One region of the Kitasatospora sp. NPDC034035 genome, then DNA from elsewhere that is predicted to be linked to it. Evidence: riboswitches for the same ligand, from Rfam matches in the RefSeq annotation. Region 1 holds a riboswitch; each other region holds the start of a gene.
The links. A riboswitch is a leader RNA that binds a small molecule or an ion and turns the genes downstream of it on or off. The one in region 1 is predicted to bind cobalamin.

Region 1 (5,024 bases):
CTCCCCCAGCCCGTCGGCCACCACCCAGAAGCCTCCGGTCAAGAAGCCGACCTCGCCCGCGACCAAGCCCCGGTCGAGTTCCACGCCCGCCGGGTGAGCACGACCCCGCCCCGGCCCGCGTACCGGCCTACGACACCACCGCCCCGGCCCGCGCACCGGCCGCAGACACCGCAGCAGGGAGGCGAGAGCCCCATGACCCACCCCGTCGTGCCCGGAACCGGGCGCCGCGGCCTGCGCCCGTGGTGGTGGCTCGCGCCGACCATCGCGATCGTGCTGGCCCTGTGCGCGGTGCTGATCCCGCACGACTCGCGGGACCCGCAGGCGCCCGTCCGGGCGACCACGGCCGTCACCCCGCTGCCGGCCGCGACCGCCGGCGAGATCTGCTCCACCGGGCAGAACCGCTACCCGTCCCAGGCCGTCGACTCCGGCCGCTACCTGATCAACCCGAACGAGTGGAACGCCACCGGCGGCCTCTGCATCAGCAGCAGCGGCGCCGGCACCGACTTCCGGGTGACCCGCAGCGGGATCAGCCCCGCCAGCCTCACGGACCCGGACCGCGGCCCCGGCGCCTACCCGCACATCAGCACCCAGCTCCAGCCCGGCACCGGCCCGCTGCCCATCCCGGTGGACAACCTGCGGTACGCGACCAGCAGTTGGCAGACCACCCAGGTCGACGGCGGCGTCTACAACGTCTCGTACGACGTCTGGTACAGCAACAGCCGGACCAGCTGCTCCTTCACCGAGAGCGCCGAGCTGATGATCTGGCTGCGCGGCAACGGCAAGACCCCGTTCGGCCAGCGGACCGGCGACCTACAGGTCGGCGGCACCTCCTACCGCGTGTACGAGGCCCCGAAGAAGAGCAGCCACACCCTGATCACCTACGAGATGGCCACCGGCACGACCTCCGTCACCGACCTGGACCTGCGGGCCTTCACCCGCGACGCCATCCAGCGCGGCTACGTCCCGGCCGGCTCCTACCTGTGCGCCGTCCAGGCCGGGTTCGAGATCTGGGACGGCGGCGCCGGCCTCGGCAGCGACTCCTTCTCGTTCCAGGCCGCCGCCGGACAGCCGAGCGGCGCGATCACCTCGGCCCTGCCCGGTCTCTGTCTGGACAGCCGGGTGGCGGGCGATCCGGCCGCGGTCGGCGCCGGCACCTGCGACGGCTCGCCGGCCCAGACCTGGACGATGGGGGACAACGGCTCGATCGGGCAGAACGGGCGCTGCGTCGAGGACCCGGGCCTCGGTTTCCCCGTCCTCACCGGCTGCACCTCGCGGCCCGACCAGCGCTGGCGGGTGACCCCCACGGGACAGCTCGCCAACCAGGACACGGGGCGCTGCGTCGAGAATCCGGGTGCTGCCGGGAGTGCGGGTCCGAGCGCTGCCGCCAGTGCCGGTCCGAGCGCCTCCTCGAGCGGGACTGCGAGCGCCTCCGCGGGCGCCTCTGCGAGCGCCTCCGCGGGCGGGACCACCCAGGTGCGGATGCGCCCGTGCGATGCCCGTACGGGCCAGGGATGGCACCCTCCAGCCTGAGCAGATTATCGCACGATGAGTCGAACAGTCGTGCCCCGCGACACTACATGTGGGGCTGCATCGGACTCGCGCCACTAGATGTATGCTCATCCCTGCTGTCGATGCAGGGGAACCCGGTGGGAATCCGGGACTGCCCCGCAGCGGTGAGCGAGCGGCTCCAAGAGCCCTGCCCGCGAGTCCGATGACCTGCCGACAGCGTGCGCCACGGCCCTCCCGCAGAGGCCGCGCCAGCACCAGCAGTACCTTCCGGGCCTCGCGGGCGGGCCGGGGATGCCACCGTCGCACGGACGCCGCTTGCGCCCGCGCGCGTGCTCCCCTGCCCCGATCGCCCGGTACTCCGATCACCGCCGACGATCGCCGCCAGGAGAGAGCGCCTTGACCACCGCTGCCTCAGCCACCCTGCCCGCCCAGGGCTCCGGTACCGCCTTCACCGACCCGAAGGTCTCCGACCCCGGCGGCGCCCTGCTGCGGCTGCTCACCGACCGCAGCGTCGACCTCACCGAGGTCGACCCCGGCCATGTCGCCGCCGCCGCGCTGCGCGGCCGCCACGCCGGCTCGGACTTCGCCGAGCTGCGCGGGCTGGCCGTGGACGCCGCCGCGTCGATGATCGCCGAGGACCCCCAGTACTCGAAGCTCGCCGCCCGCCTGCTCGCCCTGGAGATCGTCGACGAGGCGAACAGCCAGGGCTCCACGTCCTTCTCCGCCTCGATCACCGTCGGCCACGCCGAGGGCCTGATCGGCGACACCACCGCGGAGTTCGTCGCCAAGCACGCCGCCGCCCTGGACGCGCTGATCGACACCAAGGGCGACGACCGCTTCGAGTACTTCGGCCTGCGCACCGTGCAGTCCCGCTACCTGCTGCGCCACCCGATCACCCGCAAGGTGATCGAGACCCCGCAGCACTTCCTGCTCCGCGTCGCCTGTGGCCTGGCGGTCGGCGACAACGAGCAGTCCGTGCGCGAAGTCGCCGAGCTGTACGGCCTGATGAGCCGCCTGGAGTACCTGACCTCCTCGCCGACGCTCTTCAACTCCGGCACCCGCCACCCGCAGATGTCGAGCTGCTACCTGCTCGACTCCCCGCTGGACAACCTGGACTCGATCTACAACCGCTACGCGCAGATCGCCCGCCTGTCCAAGCACGCCGGCGGCATCGGCCTGTCCTACTCGCGCATCCGCTCGCGCGGCAGCCTGATCCGCGGCACCAACGGCAAGTCCAACGGCATCGTGCCGTTCCTGCGCACCCTCGACTCCTCCGTCGCCGCCGTCAACCAGGGCGGCCGTCGCAAGGGCGCCGCCTGCGTCTACCTGGAGACCTGGCACGCCGACATCGAGGAGTTCCTCGAGCTGCGCGACAACACCGGCGAAGAGGCCCGCCGCACCCACAACCTCAACCTGGCGCACTGGATCCCGGACGAGTTCATGCGCCGGGTCAACGCCAACGCGGACTGGTCGCTGTTCTCCCCGGCCGACGTGCCCGAGCTGGTCGACCTGTGGGGCGCCGACTTCGACGAGGCCTACCGCAAGGCCGAGCTGGCCGGCAAGGCCGTGCGCACCATCCCCGCGCAGACCCTGTACGCCCGCATGATGCGCACCCTCGCGCAGACCGGCAACGGCTGGATGACCTTCAAGGACGCCTCCAACCGCGCCGCCAACCAGACCGCGCTGCCGGGCCGCACGGTGCACTCCTCCAACCTGTGCACCGAGATCCTGGAGGTCACGGACGACTCCGAGACCGCCGTCTGCAACCTCGGCTCGGTCAACCTCGGCGCCCACGTGGCCCCCGGGGCGTCCGCCGACGACCTGCTGGGCGCCATGGACTGGGAGCGGCTCGACGCCACCGTGCGCACCGCCGTCACCTTCCTCGACCGCGTCGTGGACATCAACTTCTACCCGACCACCGAGGCCGGCACCTCCAACTCCCGCTGGCGGCCCGTGGGCCTCGGCGTGATGGGCCTCCAGGACGTCTTCTTCAAGCTGCGGCTCGACTTCGACTCCGCCGAGGCCGCCCGGCTGTCCACGCTGATCGCCGAGCGCATCATGCTCACCGCCTACGAGCGCTCCGCCGACCTGGCCGAGCGGCTCGGCCGCCACGAGGCGTACGGCGAGACCCGCGCCGCCCGCGGCGAACTGCACATCGACCACTTCCCGACGGCCGCCCCGCAGTGGGCCGACCGCTGGACCGCGCTGCGCGCCCGCATCGCCGAGACCGGCCTGCGCAACTCGCTGCTGCTGGCCATCGCGCCGACCGCGACCATCGCGTCCATCGCCGGCGTGTACGAGTGCATCGAGCCGCAGGTGTCCAACCTGTTCAAGCGCGAGACGCTCAGCGGCGAGTTCCTCCAGGTCAACCCGTACCTGGTGCGCGAGCTCAAGGAGCTCGGCGTCTGGGACCAGCAGACCCGCGACGCGCTGCGCGACGCCAACGGATCGGTGCAGGAGCTGAACTGGCTGCCCGCCGAGGTGCGGTCGCTGTACCGCACCGCGTGGGAGCTGCCGCAGCGCGCGCTGATCGACCTGGCCGCGGCCCGCATGCCGTACCTGGACCAGAGCCAGTCGCTGAACCTGTTCATGGCGGCGCCGACCATCGGCAAGCTCAGCTCGATGTACGCCTACGCGTGGAAGGTCGGTCTCAAGACCACCTACTACCTGCGTTCGCGCCCGGCCACCCGCATCGCCCAGGCCGCGTCGGGTACCGCCCGCGCCGCCGCGCCGGTGCCGGCCAACACGATCCCGGTGGGCACCCCGACCCTCACCCCGGAGGAGGAGGCCGCGCTGGCCTGCTCCCTGGAGAACCCCGAGTCCTGCGAGGCCTGCCAGTGAGCACCCCCGAAGACCGCAAGATGCTGCTCGACCCCGGCTTCGAGCTGACCCTGCGCCCGATGCGCTACCCGTCGTTCTACGACCGGTACCGGGACGCCATCAAGAACACCTGGACGGTCGAGGAGGTCGACCTTCACTCGGACGTCGCCGACCTGGCGAAGCTGAGCGAGGGCGAGCGCCACCTCATCGGGCGCCTCGTCGCGTTCTTCGCGACGGGCGACTCGATCGTCGCGAACAACGTGGTGCTGAGCCTCTACAAGCACATCAACTCCCCGGAGGCGCGGCTCTACCTGAGCCGGCAGCTGTTCGAGGAGGCCGTGCACGTCCAGTTCTACCTGACGCTGCTCGACACCTACCTTCCGGACCCGGAGGACCGCAACGCGGCCTTCGCCGCGGTGGAGAACATCCCCTCCATCCACCAGAAGGCCCAGTTCTGCTTCAAGTACATGAACGCGGTCGACCACATCGACTCGCTGCAGACGAAGGAGGACAGGCGGGCGTTCCTGCTCAACCTGATCTGCTTCGCGGCGTGTGTGGAAGGCCTGTTCTTCTACGGCGCGTTCGCCTACGTGTACTGGTTCCGGAGCCGGGGCCTGCTGCACGGTCTCGCGACCGGTACCAACTGGGTGTTCCGCGACGAGTCCATGCACATGGACTTCGCGATGTCGGTCGTC
Region 2 (5,024 bases), on a different contig from region 1:
GACCGGCACGCGGCTGTCCAGTTTACCCATGTCCGACGGACCGAGGCGCGGCGCCTCCCGGATCTCCAACCCGATGCCGTGGCCCACCGGGTGCGGCGAGGCCTCGCTGTGGCCCGCCGCTTCCAGGACCTGCCGGGCGGCCCGGTCGGGTACGCACTGCTCCACGCCCGGTCCGAGCGCCTCCCGGCCGGCCCGCTGGGCCCGGAAGACCAGCCGGTGCAGCTCCACCTGCCAGGGCGCGGGCGCGGCCCCGATCACGAAGGTGCGGGCGGTGGAAACGCCGTAACCGCGGTACTGCGCGCCCATCACGACGGTCAGGAAGTCACCCTCCTCCACCCGGCGGTCGGTCGGCTGGTGGGCGGCCTGGCCGGAGTGGCTGCCGGTGCCGACCGACACCGGGAAGGCGGCCCGGTCCGCGCCGTGGTCGATCATCCGGCGCTCCAGCTCCATCGCCAGGTGCCGCTCGGTGCGGCCGACCAGGATCGACTCCAGCAGCTCGCCGAGCGCCTGGTCGGCGATCTCGGCGGCGATCCGCAGATCGGCGATCTCGTGCTCGTCCTTGACCACCCGCAGCCGCTCGACCACCTGCCCCAGGTCGACCAACCGGGCCCGCTCGGCCAGGCCCGCCACCGCCCGGTGGCGGCTGACGGTCAGGTCGTGCTCCTCCACCGCCAGAGCCGCCACCCCGAAGCTCGCCGCGGCGGCCGCGGCGGCCAGCGCGGTGTCCGCCCCGGCCGCCACTGGCAGCTGGGGGACGTCCGGGGCGATCAGGTGCTCCCCGGAGTCGTCCGGCGGCAGGTCGTCCGGCAGCGCGAGCAACACCCGCTCCCTGGTCAGCAGCAAGGTCGCTCCACAGGGCGCGCAGCCCGTCAGATACCGCACGTTCGCCGCCCGGGTGATCAGCGCCGCATCGGCCCCGGCCGCACTGCAGTGCTCCCTCACCCGCTCCCGCCGACCCGCGTACGCATCCGCCATGCGTCGAGCCTACGAACCCCCGGGCCGAACCGCCCGCCGAGCACTCCCGACGGAACCCCGGGACACCTCGGGCAGGCGCCGTTCGGCGCGCGACGACAGGGGTCAGCGCGGCGGCCGGGCGGAGACCACCATGGTCAGCGCCGGCATCCGCCGCCCCGGGTTGCGGCAGACGTGCGGGTAGGAGGCGCCGAAGAAGACCGTGCTGCCGACCGGCACCGGGTGTCCGCGCTCGTCGTGCACCAGGGCCGGCTCGCCCTCGTCGACCCGGATGATCTCCACCGTTCCGGCCGGGTGCTGCTCGCGGCCGCATGAGTGACGCTCATGGCGCTGCCGCATGAGCTGTCCTCATGGGGCGGCCGCATGAGCCGTCCTCATGGCCCGACCTCATGAGTCGAGCTCATGGCGCTGCCGCATGAGCGCGGCTCATGCCCCGGCCCCATGAGCCACTCTCATGCCCTCCGGCTCACGACCCCTCGGGTGCCCAGCGCTTCTCGACCCGGGCGAGCTTCCAGTACCCGATCGCCACCGCCCAGACCACCACGAACAGCCCGGCGATCGCGTAGCCGACGTTGTCCAGCGAGATGTCCGCGATCCAGCCGGTCACCGGGTCGGTCAGGTCGAGCTTCTCGTGCAGCACGCCGATCAGTTCGATGGTGCCGATGATGAAGGCCACCGCGATCGACAGCCCAGTGATGGTCAGGTTGTAGTACACCTTGCGAACCGGGTTGGCGAAGGCCCACTGGTACGCGAAGTTCATGAACGTCCCGTCCAGGGTGTCGAACAGGCTCATCCCGGCCGCGAACAGCAGCGGCAGGCAGACGATCGCGTACCAGGGCAGCCCGGAGGCCGCGCCCGAGCCCGCCATCACCATCAGGGTGACCTCGGTCGCGGTGTCGAAGCCCAGGCCCAGCACCATGCCGACCGGGAACATCTGCCCGGGCCGGGTGATCGAGCGGGTCGCCCGGTTCAGCACCCGGGCCATGAAGCCGCGCGAGTCGAGGTGCGCCTCCAGCTCCGCCTCGTCGTACTGCCCGGCCCGCATCGCCCGGAACACCTTGATGATGCCGAGCAGCGCCGCCAGGTTGAGCGCGCCGATCAGGTAGAGGAACACGCCGGAGGTGGTCGTCCCGATCATGCCGAGCCACTTGTGGGTGGCCGAGTCGTCGTCCATCAGCGTGCTCGCCAGCTGCGCGCCGCCCGCCACCAGGGCGGACATGAGGACCACCATCGAGGAGTGCCCGAGGGCGAACCAGAAGCCCACCGAGACCGGCCGCTTGCCGTCCGCCATGAGCTTGCGGGTGGTGTTGTCGATCACCGCGATGTGGTCGGCGTCGAAGGCGTGCCGCATGCCGAGGGTGTACGCGGTGATACCCAGGCCCACCCCGAAGACCTGGGTACCGACCGCGTACCGTTCGGGTGCGACCAGGAAGATGAGCGTCCCGAAGGCCACCACGTGCATGGCCAGGATCACCCCCATCAGCCCGGCCGTACGGACGGTGTCCTCGCGCTTCCACCGGAAGGTGGGCAGCACGGACGGGACCGTTCTCACGCCCGCTTTCACGTCTGCGGCGGCGGTTTCGGGCAGGGTCATCTTCGGATCACGCTCCAGCACCTCGTGGAATCACTTCGTGAGATGCCGTGGCCGGTCTCCTGGCTTACGGGACGTCCGTACCCGCCTTCCCAGGTGCGCGAGGCACCCAGTGGCGTCGTGGGTACGGACGACACTCCTCCGGGGACGGAGGAGTGACCCGATCACAGTGGCGAGGGCCGCTCCGGAATCCGGACCCCTGAGGGTCCGTCACCGGTCTTCCCGAGCACCACGGCGGGCAACACCGTAGGGGCCACGCCCCGACCCATGCAAGGCTGCGCACCTGCGCAGGTGTCCAGGATCACAGCACGCCGCCTGCAAGAATGTCCGCATGCATCTCGTACCGGCCGACCGCGCGGGCCACCGCACCATCGACGGACACCGGGTCTGCGAGGCCATCGCCGCGATCGGCGACGCCGCGCACGTCCGGTCCTGGTCCGAGCGGTTCTCCCTGCTCGCCGACCCCGGACGGCTCGCCCTGCTGCTCGCCCTCCACCGGGCCGGCCCGCTCGCCGTCACCGATCTCGCGGTCGCCACCGGCATGCGCGACACCGCCGTGTCCCAGGCCCTGCGGCTGCTCCGCACGGCCGGCGTGGTCACCGGCGACAAGGACGGACGTGTGGTGCGCTACCGGCTCGTGGACGAGGACATGCGCCCCCTCCTCGACGCGTGCGCCGCCGCCGAGCATCACGAGCCCACCGCAGCGGCGGGCTGACCGACACTCGGGAAACAGCACCCGGCGCGCCACCCCGGATGAGTACGATCATGGTGTGCCGTCCCACCCCCACGTCTGGCCCGCCGACCGCTGGAACACCCGACCGGTCAAGGCCCGCGTGCTGGCGGTCGCCCGCACCCTCACCTCGGCCACCCGGGTCCTGGACGTCCTCACCCTGCTGAACCCCGACGGCATCGCCCGGTACTTCACCGTCAACCCCGGCTCCGCCTTCGCCGACCGCGCCCTCGACGAGTACCTGCACGGCCTGCCCGGCTTCACCGTGCTGGACTGGGAGGACGCCGTCCGGCACCGCTTCGACCTGGCCGTCGCCTGCGCCGTCCACTCCTCCATGCACCGCCTGGACGCCCGGCTCGTCGTCCTCCCCCACGGCGCCGGCTACAACCGCCTGGTGACCGAGTCCACCGGCGACACGGTCAGCGCCGCCGGCCTGTCCCGCAACGAACTCACCCACCGCGGGCGGGTGTTCGTGGACGTCCTCGGCCTCTCCCACCCCGAGCAACTGGACCGCCTGCGGGACTCCTGCCCCGAGGCACTGGACGTCGCCCACGTGGTCGGCGACCCGTGCTTCGACCGGATGCTGCACAGCCGACGCTCCCGCGACACCTACCGCGCCGCACTCGGCGCCGTCGACGGCCGACGGCTCGTCGTCGTCAACTCCACCTGGAGCGAGCACTCGTTATTCGGCCGCCGCCCCGACCTGCCCCAGCGCCTGGTCCGCCGGCTGCCCGCCGACGAGTACACCGTGGCCGTCGTCCTGCACCCCAACATCTGGAGTCGGCACGACCCGGAGTCCCTGCTCGACGCCGCCCGCCGGATGGGCCTGCGCCTGATCCCGCCGCACCAGGGCTGGCAGGCCGCCCTGGTCGCCGCCGACGTCTTGATCGGCGACCACGGCTCGGTCTCCTTCTACGGCGCCGCCCTGGAACGCCCCACCATGCTCGTCGCCACCGGCGCCGCCGAGCTCGACCCGCGCTCCCCCAGCTACGCCTTCGGCCAGGCCGCACCCGTGCTCGACCCCGACGGAGACCTCCCCGCCCAGGTCGAGAAGGCTCTGGCCCGGGACCCCGCCGACCTGCGCGAGATCACCGACCGCTCACTCGCCCGCCGCGGCGAATCCGCCCGGGTGCTGCGCCCGCTGCTCTACTCCTTCCTGGAGCAACTGGACGAACCAGGGGACGAACCGGCCCTGCCGCCCTACCCCAAGCCCGTCCTCGGCCCCGGAGCCGCCGACCGGCCCACCGCCTACGACGTCGAGGGCGCGAGCGAGGGGACGGAGGTCAGCCTGCGGCGCTACCCCTTCGACCCGAAGGACCACAGCCCACGGGGCTTCCACGCCCTCACCGACGAGCACCCCGGCGACGCCCTGCGCTACACGGCCGAGGTCCTCGCCCGGACCGAGGTGCACGCCGAGCGCCCCGCCGAACGCTGGCTCGCCGACTCCGCCGCCGAACTCCCCGGCCTCGCCGTCGCGGTGGCCGCCCTCGGCCCGGACCGTCACCTGCTCCGGCTGCGCACCGGCCTGCTGCTGGCGGCCTGCGCCGAACCGGACTGGACGGGCACCGCCCCCAGCGTCGATCCGCTGCTGCTCGGCTCCGCCGTCGCCTGCTGGCTCGCCGACGGCGGCGACCCGGCCGCCCTCCCCGAGCACGGGCTCACCATCCGCACCGGCGAGCGCCGCACCCGGGTGTCCTTCCGTACCGGACCGTAGGGCCCAGACCATAGAGC
Region 3 (5,024 bases), on a different contig from region 1:
GGGCCGCGCCGAAGCCGTCGGCGGGCGGCAGGGCTGTCGAGCCCGGATCCGGACGGATGGGCGCGCGGGACGGGCCGATCTTGGAGCACGAGAAGTCGGCGGGTCCGACTTCCCGCGCTCCGCACGGACGGTGGCTCCCGGTCAGAGGAGCGGGGTGAGCCAGCGACGGAGGAGTTCGGTGTAGTGGTCGGGGGCGGAGTTCCAGAGGGTGCCGTGGTCGGCGCCGGGGAAGGGCTGGAGGCCGACCACGTCGGGGCGGGCGGCGGCGAGGCGCTCGGCACTGCGGAACGGGGAGACCCGGTCGGCCGGACTGTGCAGGAGGAGGGTCGGGACGCGCAGGTCGGCTCCCTCGGCGATGCGGGAGAAGTCGGCGAGGTCGACGCCGGTGCGGCCCTGGGCGGCGAGGGCGCCGAGTTCGACGGCCGCACCCCGGACGCCCAGCCGTTCGGCGTCGCCGCGGGCGGTGGCCGGCAGGTCGAGGACCGGCGAGTCGAGGATCAGGCCGCTGACGGCGTACGCCCAGGCGGAGCGGGCCGCCGTCTGCAGGACCATCGTGGCGCCGACCGACCAGCCGTAGAGGATCACCCGACCCGCGCCGTGGGCGAGCGCCAGCCGTACCGCCGCCTCGACGTCACGCCACTCGGTCTCGCCGAAGTGGCTGTACCCGTCCGGGGAGGCCGGGGCGCCCTCGTCGCCGCGGTAGGTGACGGCGAGGGCGGGCAGGCCGAGACGGTCGAGGACGGGCAGGACCGGAAGGGTCTGCTGGCGGTCGGCCTCGGGGCCGTGGACGAGGATCACCCACGTGCCGCGCTTGCCGTCGAGGTACCAGGCGGGGAGGGCGCCGAGTTCGCCGTCGACCGCGGTCTCGGTGTAGGCGAGGCCGAGCGCCCGGGTGGGGTCGCCGACGTGGACGCGCGGGGTGAAGCGGACCTCGGCGCTGGGGACGAGGGTGCCCCGGTCGGCGCGGACCAGCCGACGGGTGACGCCCTCCTCGTCGCTGTGCAGGACCTCCTCGACGACCGCGTGGCCGCCGTCGTCCCACTCGACCGCCCAGCGGCCGGGACGCAGGCTCTCGGGGCTGCGGCTGAAGGTGATCCGCCCGACGCCGAGGCCGCGGACCAGGACCGGCCCGGACTCCTGCACGGCCGTGACCGGGCGGACCATCCGCTCGGAGGCCCGGCGGCCGATCACCAGGACGACGGCCCCGGCTCCGACGGCGGCGGCCGCCACGACGGCGGCGGTTCCCCAGCGCATATCGATCCCCGCTCTGTTGGTCACGGACCGGACGGTGTTCGTGCACCAGTCCACCGGCGCCCCGGCCGCCCGGCCACCGGGCTGGGCCGTCCGGGTCACTCGGCGCGGGGTCGGGGCGCGGGGACGGGGTCCGGCGTCGGGGCGCGGGGTCAGTCCGTGGCGGCGTCGAGGAGGTGCCAGAAGCGGGGGGTGAGGGAGTCGGTGGTGGGGGGTGGGGCGGCGCGGGTGGTGGCGCCCCAGTGGGTGGGGACGTGGTGTTCCTGGTGGAGGACGGTGAGAGCGGCGGCGAGGGTGTCGGCGGGGGCCGGGACGATGCGGGCGAGGGCACGGAGGTGGGGTTGCCAGCGGCCCGCGACGCACTGGCGGAGGAGCTGGCCGAGGGCCTCCCGGCGGCCGGTGGCCTCCACGAGCTCGGGCAGGGTCAGGTCGAGGACCTCGGCGAGGGCGCGGGTCTGTTCCTCGTCGCCGTCCCATTGGCCGGTCAGTTCGGCCTGCCGGTAGGTGGCGAGGACGGTGCCGGTGCGGTCGGCGACGGCGGCCTGGCCGAGTTCACGGGCGACGCGGTGGTCGCGCAGCCGTACCGGGCGGGTGTCCATCAGCTGGGCGGCGGGGCACCAGAGGGCGCGGGCGAGGGCGATGAACTCCGGTTCGCTGGGGCGCAGCTCGCCGGCCTCCCAGGCGAGGACGTGGGCGGGCAGCAGCCGGACGCCGTGCGCGGCCATGCCCTCCGCGACCTGCTCGGGGGTCAGGCCGAGGCCGGCCCGGTGGGCGCGGGCGGCCGCGGGGGAGAACGGCACCGGAGGCGGGACAGTGGGGGTCTTTCTGCGACGCATGCCACCGAACGGTAGGCGCGGACCGCGGTGCGCCCCAGCGACCGAACCCACGAAGCGGCCGGTCCGGGGGCGGTGCTCCGCTGGGCGATCCCACAGCGCGTCGGGGCGGTGCCCGGTGTGACCAACCCCTCCGTGACCTCGGTTGACTCCCGGTTCGGCCGCGTGATGGGATCCTGGGGCCAATCGGAGGCATGGAGAGGAAGCCGGTGCGAGTCCGGCGCGGTCCCGCCACTGTCACCGGGGAGCACGCTCGGAATGATCGCCACGGCGGGCCGTCAGAAGCCGCTGGAAGGCCCCGGGGGTGTGTCCGACCCGGAAGCCAGGAGACTCTCGCCCCCGCTACGTCGATCCAGGGCGCGGACCCTGAGTGAGGACACGCACGCGATGCAGGCTGCCCCGCCCCACCGGACTCCGAGCGGCCTTCCGCCGAGCTGTCTCCCGATGAGTTGTCTTCCGATCAGCCCCCTTCCGGCGTTCGTCCTGTGACCGTCCGTCCTGCGACCGGACGCCCCCTGGCCCGCGCCGCCACGTTCGCACTGGGCGCCGTCGCGGGCTACGCCGCCGACGCCCGCTTCGCCGACCCGCGCCGGGGCCACCCGGTGGCCGTCTTCGGCAGCGCGGCGACCCGGCTGGAGCGGCGCCTGTGGCGCGACGACCGTACGGCCGGGGCCGGGTACACGGCGCTGTGCGTGGGCGCGGTCGCGGCGGGCGCGCTCGCCCTGGACCGTACGGTGGGCCGGCGCCCGCTGAGCCGGGCGGCGCTGGCGGCGGCCGCGACCTGGACGGTCCTCGGCGGCACCTCGCTCACCCGGGAGGCCCGCGCCATCGGCCGCTCGCTGAAGGACGGCGACCTGCGGGCCGCGCGGGAGCGGCTGCCGCACCTGTGCGGGCGGGATCCGAGCGCGCTGGACGGGCAGCAGATCGCCCGCGCGGTGGTCGAGTCGGTGGCCGAGAACACCGCCGACGCCGTGGTGAACGCGCTGGCCTGGGGTGCCCTGGCGGGCACGCCCGGGCTGCTGGCGTTCCGTGCGGTGAACACCCTGGACGCCATGGTGGGACACCGTTCGCCGCGCTACGCCCGGTTCGGCTGGGCCTCGGCCCGGCTGGACGACGTGGCGGGCTGGCCGGGCGCCCGGCTGACCGCACTGCTGACGGTGGCCGCCGCCCCGCAGCCCCGGACGGCCTGGCGGGTCTGGCGGCGCGACGGCTCCTCGCACCCGAGCCCGAACGCGGGCCAGGCGGAGTCGGCGTTCGCCGGGGCGGTGGGCGTGCGGCTGGGCGGCACACTGCGGTACGGCGAGCGCGTGGAGCACCGTCCGGTGCTGGGCGCGGAGCTGCGGCCGGTGACGGCGGACGACATCGAGCGGGCCTGCGCGCTCTCCCGGCGGGTGGGCGCGCTGGCACTGGGTACGACGGTCGCGGGGCATCTCGTGATCAGGGCGTTCGGTAAGAGGAGGGGTGGGGCATGAGCAACGCGCTGCTGGTCGCCGGGACGACCTCGGACGCGGGCAAGAGCGTGGTGACGGCCGGCATCTGCCGCTGGCTGGCCCGCCAGGGTGTGCGGGTCGCGCCGTACAAGGCCCAGAACATGTCGTTGAACTCCTTCGTCACCGCCGACGGCGCCGAGATCGGGCGGGCCCAGGCGATGCAGGCGCAGGCCGCCCGGGTGGAGCCGGAGGCGGCGATGAACCCGGTGCTGCTGAAGCCCGGCGCGGACGGCCGCAGCCAGGTGGTGCTGCTGGGCAGGCCGGTCGCCGAGGTGGGTGCGCTGGACTACCGCGAGCGCAAGCCCGTCCTGCTGGAGCGCGCCCTGGAGTGCCTGGCCGACCTGCGCCGCCGCTACGACGTGGTCGTCTGCGAGGGCGCCGGCTCGCCCGCCGAGATCAACCTGCGCGACCGCGACATCGCCAACATGGGCCTGGCCACGGCCGCCGGGCTGCCGGTGGTGGTGGTCGGGGACATCGACCGCGGCGGCGTGTTCGCGGCGATGTACGGGACGCTGGCGCTGCTGTCGGCGGAGGACCAGCGGCACGTGGCCGGCTGGTTCGTCAACAAGTTCCGCGGCGACGCGCGGCTGCTGGCGCCCGGGCTGGAGATGCTGCACGAGCTGACCGGCCGTCCGGTGCTGGGCACCCTGCCGATGCTGCCCGGACTGTGGCTGGACGCCGAGGACTCGCTGGACCTGTCGACGGTGGTGGACCGGGTCGACGGGCGCGGGCCGCTCGGGGCGGACGTGCTGCGGGTGGCCGTGGTGCGCTTCCCCCGGCTGTCCAACTTCACCGACCTGGACGCGCTGGCGCAGGAGCCGGGCGTGCTGGTGCGCTGGGCCACCAGACCCGAGGAGCTGGCCGACGCCGACCTGGTGGTGCTGCCCGGCACCCGGGCCACCGTGGCGGACCTCGCCTGGCTGCGCGAGCGCGGCCTGGAGCCGGCGCTGAAGGCGCGGGCGGCGGCCGGGCTGCCGGTTCTCGGGGTGTGCGGCGGCTACCAGATGCTGGCGCGCGGGATCGTCGACGAGGTGGAGTCCAAGGCGGGCGCCGTCGACGGGCTCGGCCTGCTGCCGACGCAGGTGCGGTTCGGCGCCGAGAAGGTGCTGGCGCGGCCGGTCGGCGAGGCGTTCGGGCACCGGGTCGAGGGCTACGAGATCCACCACGGGGTGGTGGCCGTGGAGGGGGGCCAGGCGTTCGTCTCCGATGGCCGAGGGCAGAGTCTGGACGGCTGCCGGGTGGGCTCGGTCTGGGGCACGACCTGGCACGGCGTGCTGGAGAACGACGACTTCCGTCGCGAACTCCTGCGCGAGGTCGCCGAGTTGGCGGGCCGGGCGTTCGTCCCGGCGCCGGACACCTCCTTCGCCGAGGCGCGCGAGGCCCGGCTGGACCGGCTGGGCGACCTGATCGAGGAACACGCGGACACCGACGCGCTGTGGAAGCTGATCGA
Region 4 (5,024 bases), on a different contig from region 1:
GGCGACCAGGCTGTCCAGGGACGCGCGGGTCTCCGGCCAGCCGCGGGTCTTCAGGCCGCAGTCGGGGTTGACCCACAGCCGCTCGGCCGGGATGGCGGCGAGGCCGGCCCGCAGGAGGGTGAGCGCCTCGTCGGTGCTCGGGACGCGCGGGGAGTGGATGTCCCAGACGCCGGGGCCGACCTCGCGCGGGTAGCCGGCCTCGGCGAGCTCTCCGGCGACCTCCATGTGCGAGCGGGTGGCCTCCAGGGAGATGACGTCCGCGTCGAGGTCGTCGATCGCCGTCATGATGGCGCCGAACTCGGCGTAGCACATGTGGGTGTGGACCTGGGTGTCGGCGCGGACGCCGGAGGTGGCGAGGCGGAAGGACTCGGTGGCCCAGTCGAGGTACGCCGGGCGGTCGGCGGCCCGCAGCGGGAGGGTTTCGCGCAGGGCCGGCTCGTCGACCTGGACGACGGCGGCGCCCGCGGCCTCCAGGTCGGTGACCTCGTCGCGCAGGGCGAGGGCGACCTGGCGGGCGGTGTCGGCGAGCGGCTGGTCGTCGCGGACGAAGGACCAGGCGAGCATGGTGACCGGGCCGGTGAGCATGCCCTTGACCGGGCGGGCGGTCAGGCCCTGCGCGTAGCGGAACCAGTCGACGGTCATCGGGCGCGGGCGGGAGATGTCCCCCGCGAGGACCGGGGGCCGCACGTAGCGGGTGCCGTAGGACTGCACCCAGCCGTGCCGGGTGGCCAGGTAGCCGGTGAGCTGCTCGGCGAAGTACTGGACCATGTCGTTGCGTTCGGGCTCGCCGTGCACCAGGACGTCCAGTCCGGCCTTCTCCTGGTAGGCGATGACCTCGCGGACCTCGGCCGCCATCCGCTCGCGGTACGCGCCCGCGTCGATCCGACCGGCCGCCAAGTCGGCGCGGGCGACGCGCAGTTCGGTGGTCTGCGGGAAGGATCCGATGGTGGTGGTCGGCAGCAGCGGCAGGCCGAGCCGGGCGCGTTGGGCCGCCGCCCGGACGGGGTAGGGCTGGGCGCGGCGGGTGTCGGCCCCGGTGACGGCGGCGACCCGGGCCCGGACCGCCGGGTCGCGGGTGATCGGGGAGGTGGCCCGGGAGGCCAGGTCGGCGCGGTTCGCGGCGAGTTCGGCGGTGATCGCACCGGCGCCCTCCCGCAGACCGCGGGCCAGCAGGGCGACCTCGGCGGCCTTCTGCCGGGCGAAGGCCAGCCATCGGGCGATCTGCGGGTCGATGTCGCGTTCGGCGGCGGCGTCGATCGGCACGTGCAGCAGGGAGCAGGACGGCGCGACGTCCACGCTGTCGGCGAGGCCGAGCAGGGTCGCCAGGGTGGCCAGCGACTTCTCCAGGTCGTTGATCCAGATGTTGCGGCCGTCGACGACTCCCGCGACCAGCCGCTTGCCGGGCAGGCCGCCGGCGGCGGCGAGGTCGTTCAGGTTGGCGGCGGCCGGGCCGGTGAAGTCCAGCGCCAGGCCCTCGACCGGGGCCTTGGCGAGCACCGGCAGGGCGTCGCCGAGGCGGTCGAAGTAGCTCGCGACCAGCAGCTTGGGCCGGTCGGCGAGGCCGCCCAGCTCGCGGTAGGTGCGGGCGGCGGCGTTGAGTTCGGCCGGGGTGCGGTCCTGGACGAGGGCGGGCTCGTCCAGTTGCACCCATTCGGCGCCCGCCGCCCGCAGGTGGGCGAGCAGTTCGGCGTAGACGGGCAGCAGCCGGTCCAGCAGGGTGATCGGCTGGAAGTCCTCGGCCACCCCGGGAGCGGGCTTGGCGAGCAGCAGGTAGGTCACCGGACCGACCAGCACCGGCCTGGCGGCGTGGCCGAGGACGAGGGCCTCGCGCAGCTCGGCGACCGCCTTGGCCGGGTTCGCGGCGAAGACCGTGTCGGAGCCCAACTCCGGTACGAGATAGTGGTAGTTGGTGTCGAACCACTTGGTCATCTCCAGCGGCGCCACCTCCTGGGTGCCGCGTGCCATGGCGAAGTAGCCGTCCAGGGGATCGGTGTCGACCGCGGACCGGTGTCGGGCGGGGATCGCGCCGACGGCGACCGTCGTGTCCAGCACGTGGTCGTAGAGGGAGAAGTCTCCGGTCGGGACTTCCCCAACCCCGGCCTCGGCGAGCTGGGCCCAGCTCTCCCGGCGCAGGTCGGCGGCGGTGTTCAGCAGCGCCTCGGCGGTGACCGCGCCCTTCCAGTACCCCTCGATCGCCTTCTTCAGTTCCCGGTTGCGACCCTGCCGGGGGTAGCCGTACGCGGTGGCTGCGGTGGTGGTTGCGGCGCCGGTGGTGGTGGCGGTGGTGGCGACTGCGGTGGTGCTGGTGGTGGTCGCTGCGGACTTCGCTGTCAAGGGACTCTCCTTCGCGAGCCTGATTCCTCTGGTCCCCGATGACGGGACGAAGGCGCGAAGGGGTGACGAACCGGACGGGCGCCCGCACGTGGGCGCGGCTCCGTCTGGTAGGTACGCCGACCCGCCCTCGAGGTCACCGGATCTCCGCGCGCGATCGGTCGCGCGCGGGCAGTGGCAGGTCTTCGGACTCGCGGGCACAGCCGCCCTGCTTCCAGGGCGGACACCTACTGGCCGTCGCTTCCCAGACCCGTCCCGGGCCCAGTGCGTATGACGGCGGTCGTTCCCACTCACCGCTGCGGGGCAGTCCCGGATTCCCACCGGGTTCCCTCTTGCGACGCGCCTGCCTGGCGGACAGGGCGAACCAGCTGCACGGCCAGCTTAGGCGCAGGACCGCGGGAGCTGAACAGGGATTCGCTCAAATCGTCCGGATACTGGGACGGCGTCGACGCGAGGAGCGGCCGGAGGACCAGGCTTCCCCATCGCGGGAGTCGGAACATGACGGCTCGTCACGGCGGGACCCACCGACACCCACCGGCGTCGCGACCCGGCTCCGCCGGTGCGGAGCAGCCCGCCTCCGCCGGTGCGGAGCAACCCGCCTCATCCTCCGGACAATTGATGGGCAAAGCCCGGTAAAGGCTGCGAACGGCACCTTGAGGTTGTCGAACACCCGTCAGTAACCTCATGGCGGTGCCGAAGCGGCCGGGCCCGACCGTGAACGGTACGGGCCTCCGACATGCCCATGCATGTCATGGCCACACCACCCTGCTCACCCGGGGTGCGTGCCCCACCTCCCGTACAGCGCAAGCACCATGCCGGTCCACGGCCATCCGCCGTGGCCGACGAGCACCTGCACGTGATCCGTCAGCACGGGCCCGAGCCCGTCCCGGCGAGCACCCCAACTGCCGGCACCGGCCGCGCCCTCACCCCCACGGAGGGTCGACTCTTGCGCTTCCACTCCCCCAGCGGTGCGCGCCCTGCCCGGGCGCGCAGACTGCTCGCCGCCCTGCCCGCCTTCGCGCTGGCCGCCACCGGCCTGCTCGCGGCCACCGCCCCCGGCGCCGCCGCCGTCCCCGGCGGGACCGCCGGCACCGGCCCCACCACCGGTGTCACCACCAAGCACGTCTGCGCCGCCCCGACCCACCCCGGCGAAATGGCCTGCCTCGCGCTCGCCCGCACCGACCTCGTCCAGCACCTCGCCCTGGCTCCGGACATCAACCCCTCCGGCCTGGGCCCCAGCGACCTCGCCTCCGCCTACAACCTCCCGACCTCGGCCGGCGCCGGCGCCACCGTCGCCATCGTCGACGCCCAGGACGACCCCAACGCGGAGTCCGACCTCGCCACCTACCGCTCCCAGTACGGCCTGCCCGCCTGCACCACCGCCAACGGCTGCTTCAGGAAGGTCGACCAGCGCGGCGGCACCAGCTACCCGACCGCCGACAGCGGCTGGGCCGGCGAGATCTCGCTCGACGTCGACATGGTCAGCGCCGTCTGCCCCAACTGCCACATCCTGCTGGTCGAGTCCGACGACGCCAACATGAGCAACCTCGGCGCCGCCGTCAACACCGCCGTCTCGATGGGCGCCAAGTACGTCTCCAACAGCTACGGCGGCGGCGAGGACTCCACCGACCCGAGCTCCGACACCAGCTACTTCAACCACCCCGGCGTCGCCATCACCGTCTCCTCCGGTGACTCCGGCTACGGCGTCGAGTACCCGGCCGCCTCCCAGTACGTGACCGCCGTCGGCGGCACCAGCCTCAACCGCGCCTCCACCGCCCGCGGTTGGACCGAGAAGGTCTGGGGCAGCAGCTCCGGCGGCAACGGCGCCGGCTCCGGCTGCTCCGCCTACGACGCCAAGCCGAGCTGGCAGCACGACACCGGCTGCGGCAAGCGCACCGTCGCCGACGTCTCCGCCGTCGCCGACCCGGCCACCGGCGTCGCCGTCTACCAGACCTACGGCGGCTCGGGCTGGAACGTCTACGGCGGCACCAGCGCCTCCTCCCCGATCATCGCCTCCGTCTACGCCCTGGCGGGCACCCCGGCCGCCGGCACCGCCCCGGCCTCCTACCCGTACGCGCACACCGGCTCCCTGTACGACGTCACCAGCGGCGCCAACGGCAGCTGCTCCCCGTCCTACCTGTGCACCGCCGCCGCCGGCTACGACGGCCCGACCGGCCTCGGCACGCCCAACGGCACCGCCGCCTTCACCAACGGCAGCACCGGCGGCAACACCGTCACCGTGACCAACCCGGGCAGCCAGAGCACCGCCCAGGGCTCCGCCGTCAGCCTGCAGATCCACGCCACCGACTCGGCCTCCGGCCAGTCCCTCGGCTACGGCGCCACCGGCCTGCCCGCCGGCCTGAGCGTCGACGCCGCCACCGGCCTGATCACCGGCACCGCGAACACCGCCGGCACCTTCACCGTGACCGTCACCGCCACCGACGGCACCGGCGCCAGCGGCTCCACCACCTTCGGCTGGACCGTCACCGGCGCCGGCGGCGGCTGCACCCCCGCCCAGCTCCTCGGCAACCCCGGCTTCGAGACCGGCAGCGCCACCCCGTGGACGGCCAGCGCCGGCGTGATCGACAACTCCGGCAGTGAGCCCGCCCACGGCGGCAGCTGGAAGTCCTGGCTCGACGGCTACGGCTCCGCCCACACCGACACGCTCGCCCAGACCCTGGCCGTACCGGCCG

Region 2: it holds a riboswitch for cobalamin, as region 1 does, so the genes downstream of both, nicT (Nickel transporter NicT) here and ACZ52J_RS10760 (ribonucleoside-diphosphate reductase subunit alpha) in region 1, are expected to answer to the same signal.
Region 3: it holds a riboswitch for cobalamin, as region 1 does, so the genes downstream of both, ACZ52J_RS22395 (cobalamin biosynthesis protein) here and ACZ52J_RS10760 (ribonucleoside-diphosphate reductase subunit alpha) in region 1, are expected to answer to the same signal.
Region 4: it holds a riboswitch for cobalamin, as region 1 does, so the genes downstream of both, metE (5-methyltetrahydropteroyltriglutamate--homocysteine S-methyltransferase) here and ACZ52J_RS10760 (ribonucleoside-diphosphate reductase subunit alpha) in region 1, are expected to answer to the same signal.

What each region holds. Positions count from the first base shown of each region.
Region 1 covers NZ_JBVISA010000006.1:97,434-102,457, reverse strand. The annotation lists gene ACZ52J_RS10770 (glycoside hydrolase family 26 protein) at 1-97, shown strand, start outside; gene ACZ52J_RS10765 (GH12 family glycosyl hydrolase domain-containing protein) at 193-1,530, shown strand; cobalamin riboswitch at 1,613-1,738, shown strand; gene ACZ52J_RS10760 (ribonucleoside-diphosphate reductase subunit alpha) at 1,930-4,350, shown strand; gene ACZ52J_RS10755 (ribonucleotide-diphosphate reductase subunit beta) at 4,371-5,024, shown strand, end outside.
Region 2 covers NZ_JBVISA010000005.1:151,787-156,810, reverse strand. The annotation lists gene ACZ52J_RS09345 (M24 family metallopeptidase) at 1-975, opposite strand, end outside; gene ACZ52J_RS09340 (cupin domain-containing protein) at 1,078-1,311, opposite strand; gene nicT (Nickel transporter NicT) at 1,439-2,566, opposite strand; cobalamin riboswitch at 2,599-2,812, opposite strand; gene ACZ52J_RS09330 (ArsR/SmtB family transcription factor) at 2,895-3,278, shown strand; gene ACZ52J_RS09325 (hypothetical protein) at 3,334-5,007, shown strand.
Region 3 covers NZ_JBVISA010000015.1:141,557-146,580, reverse strand. The annotation lists gene ACZ52J_RS22405 (alpha/beta hydrolase family protein) at 142-1,278, opposite strand; gene ACZ52J_RS22400 (helix-turn-helix domain-containing protein) at 1,404-2,087, opposite strand; cobalamin riboswitch at 2,285-2,416, shown strand; gene ACZ52J_RS22395 (cobalamin biosynthesis protein) at 2,570-3,556, shown strand; gene ACZ52J_RS22390 (cobyric acid synthase) at 3,553-5,024, shown strand, end outside.
Region 4 covers NZ_JBVISA010000021.1:110,184-115,207, forward strand. The annotation lists gene metE (5-methyltetrahydropteroyltriglutamate--homocysteine S-methyltransferase) at 1-2,334, opposite strand, end outside; cobalamin riboswitch at 2,491-2,716, opposite strand; gene ACZ52J_RS27585 (putative Ig domain-containing protein) at 3,278-5,024, shown strand, end outside.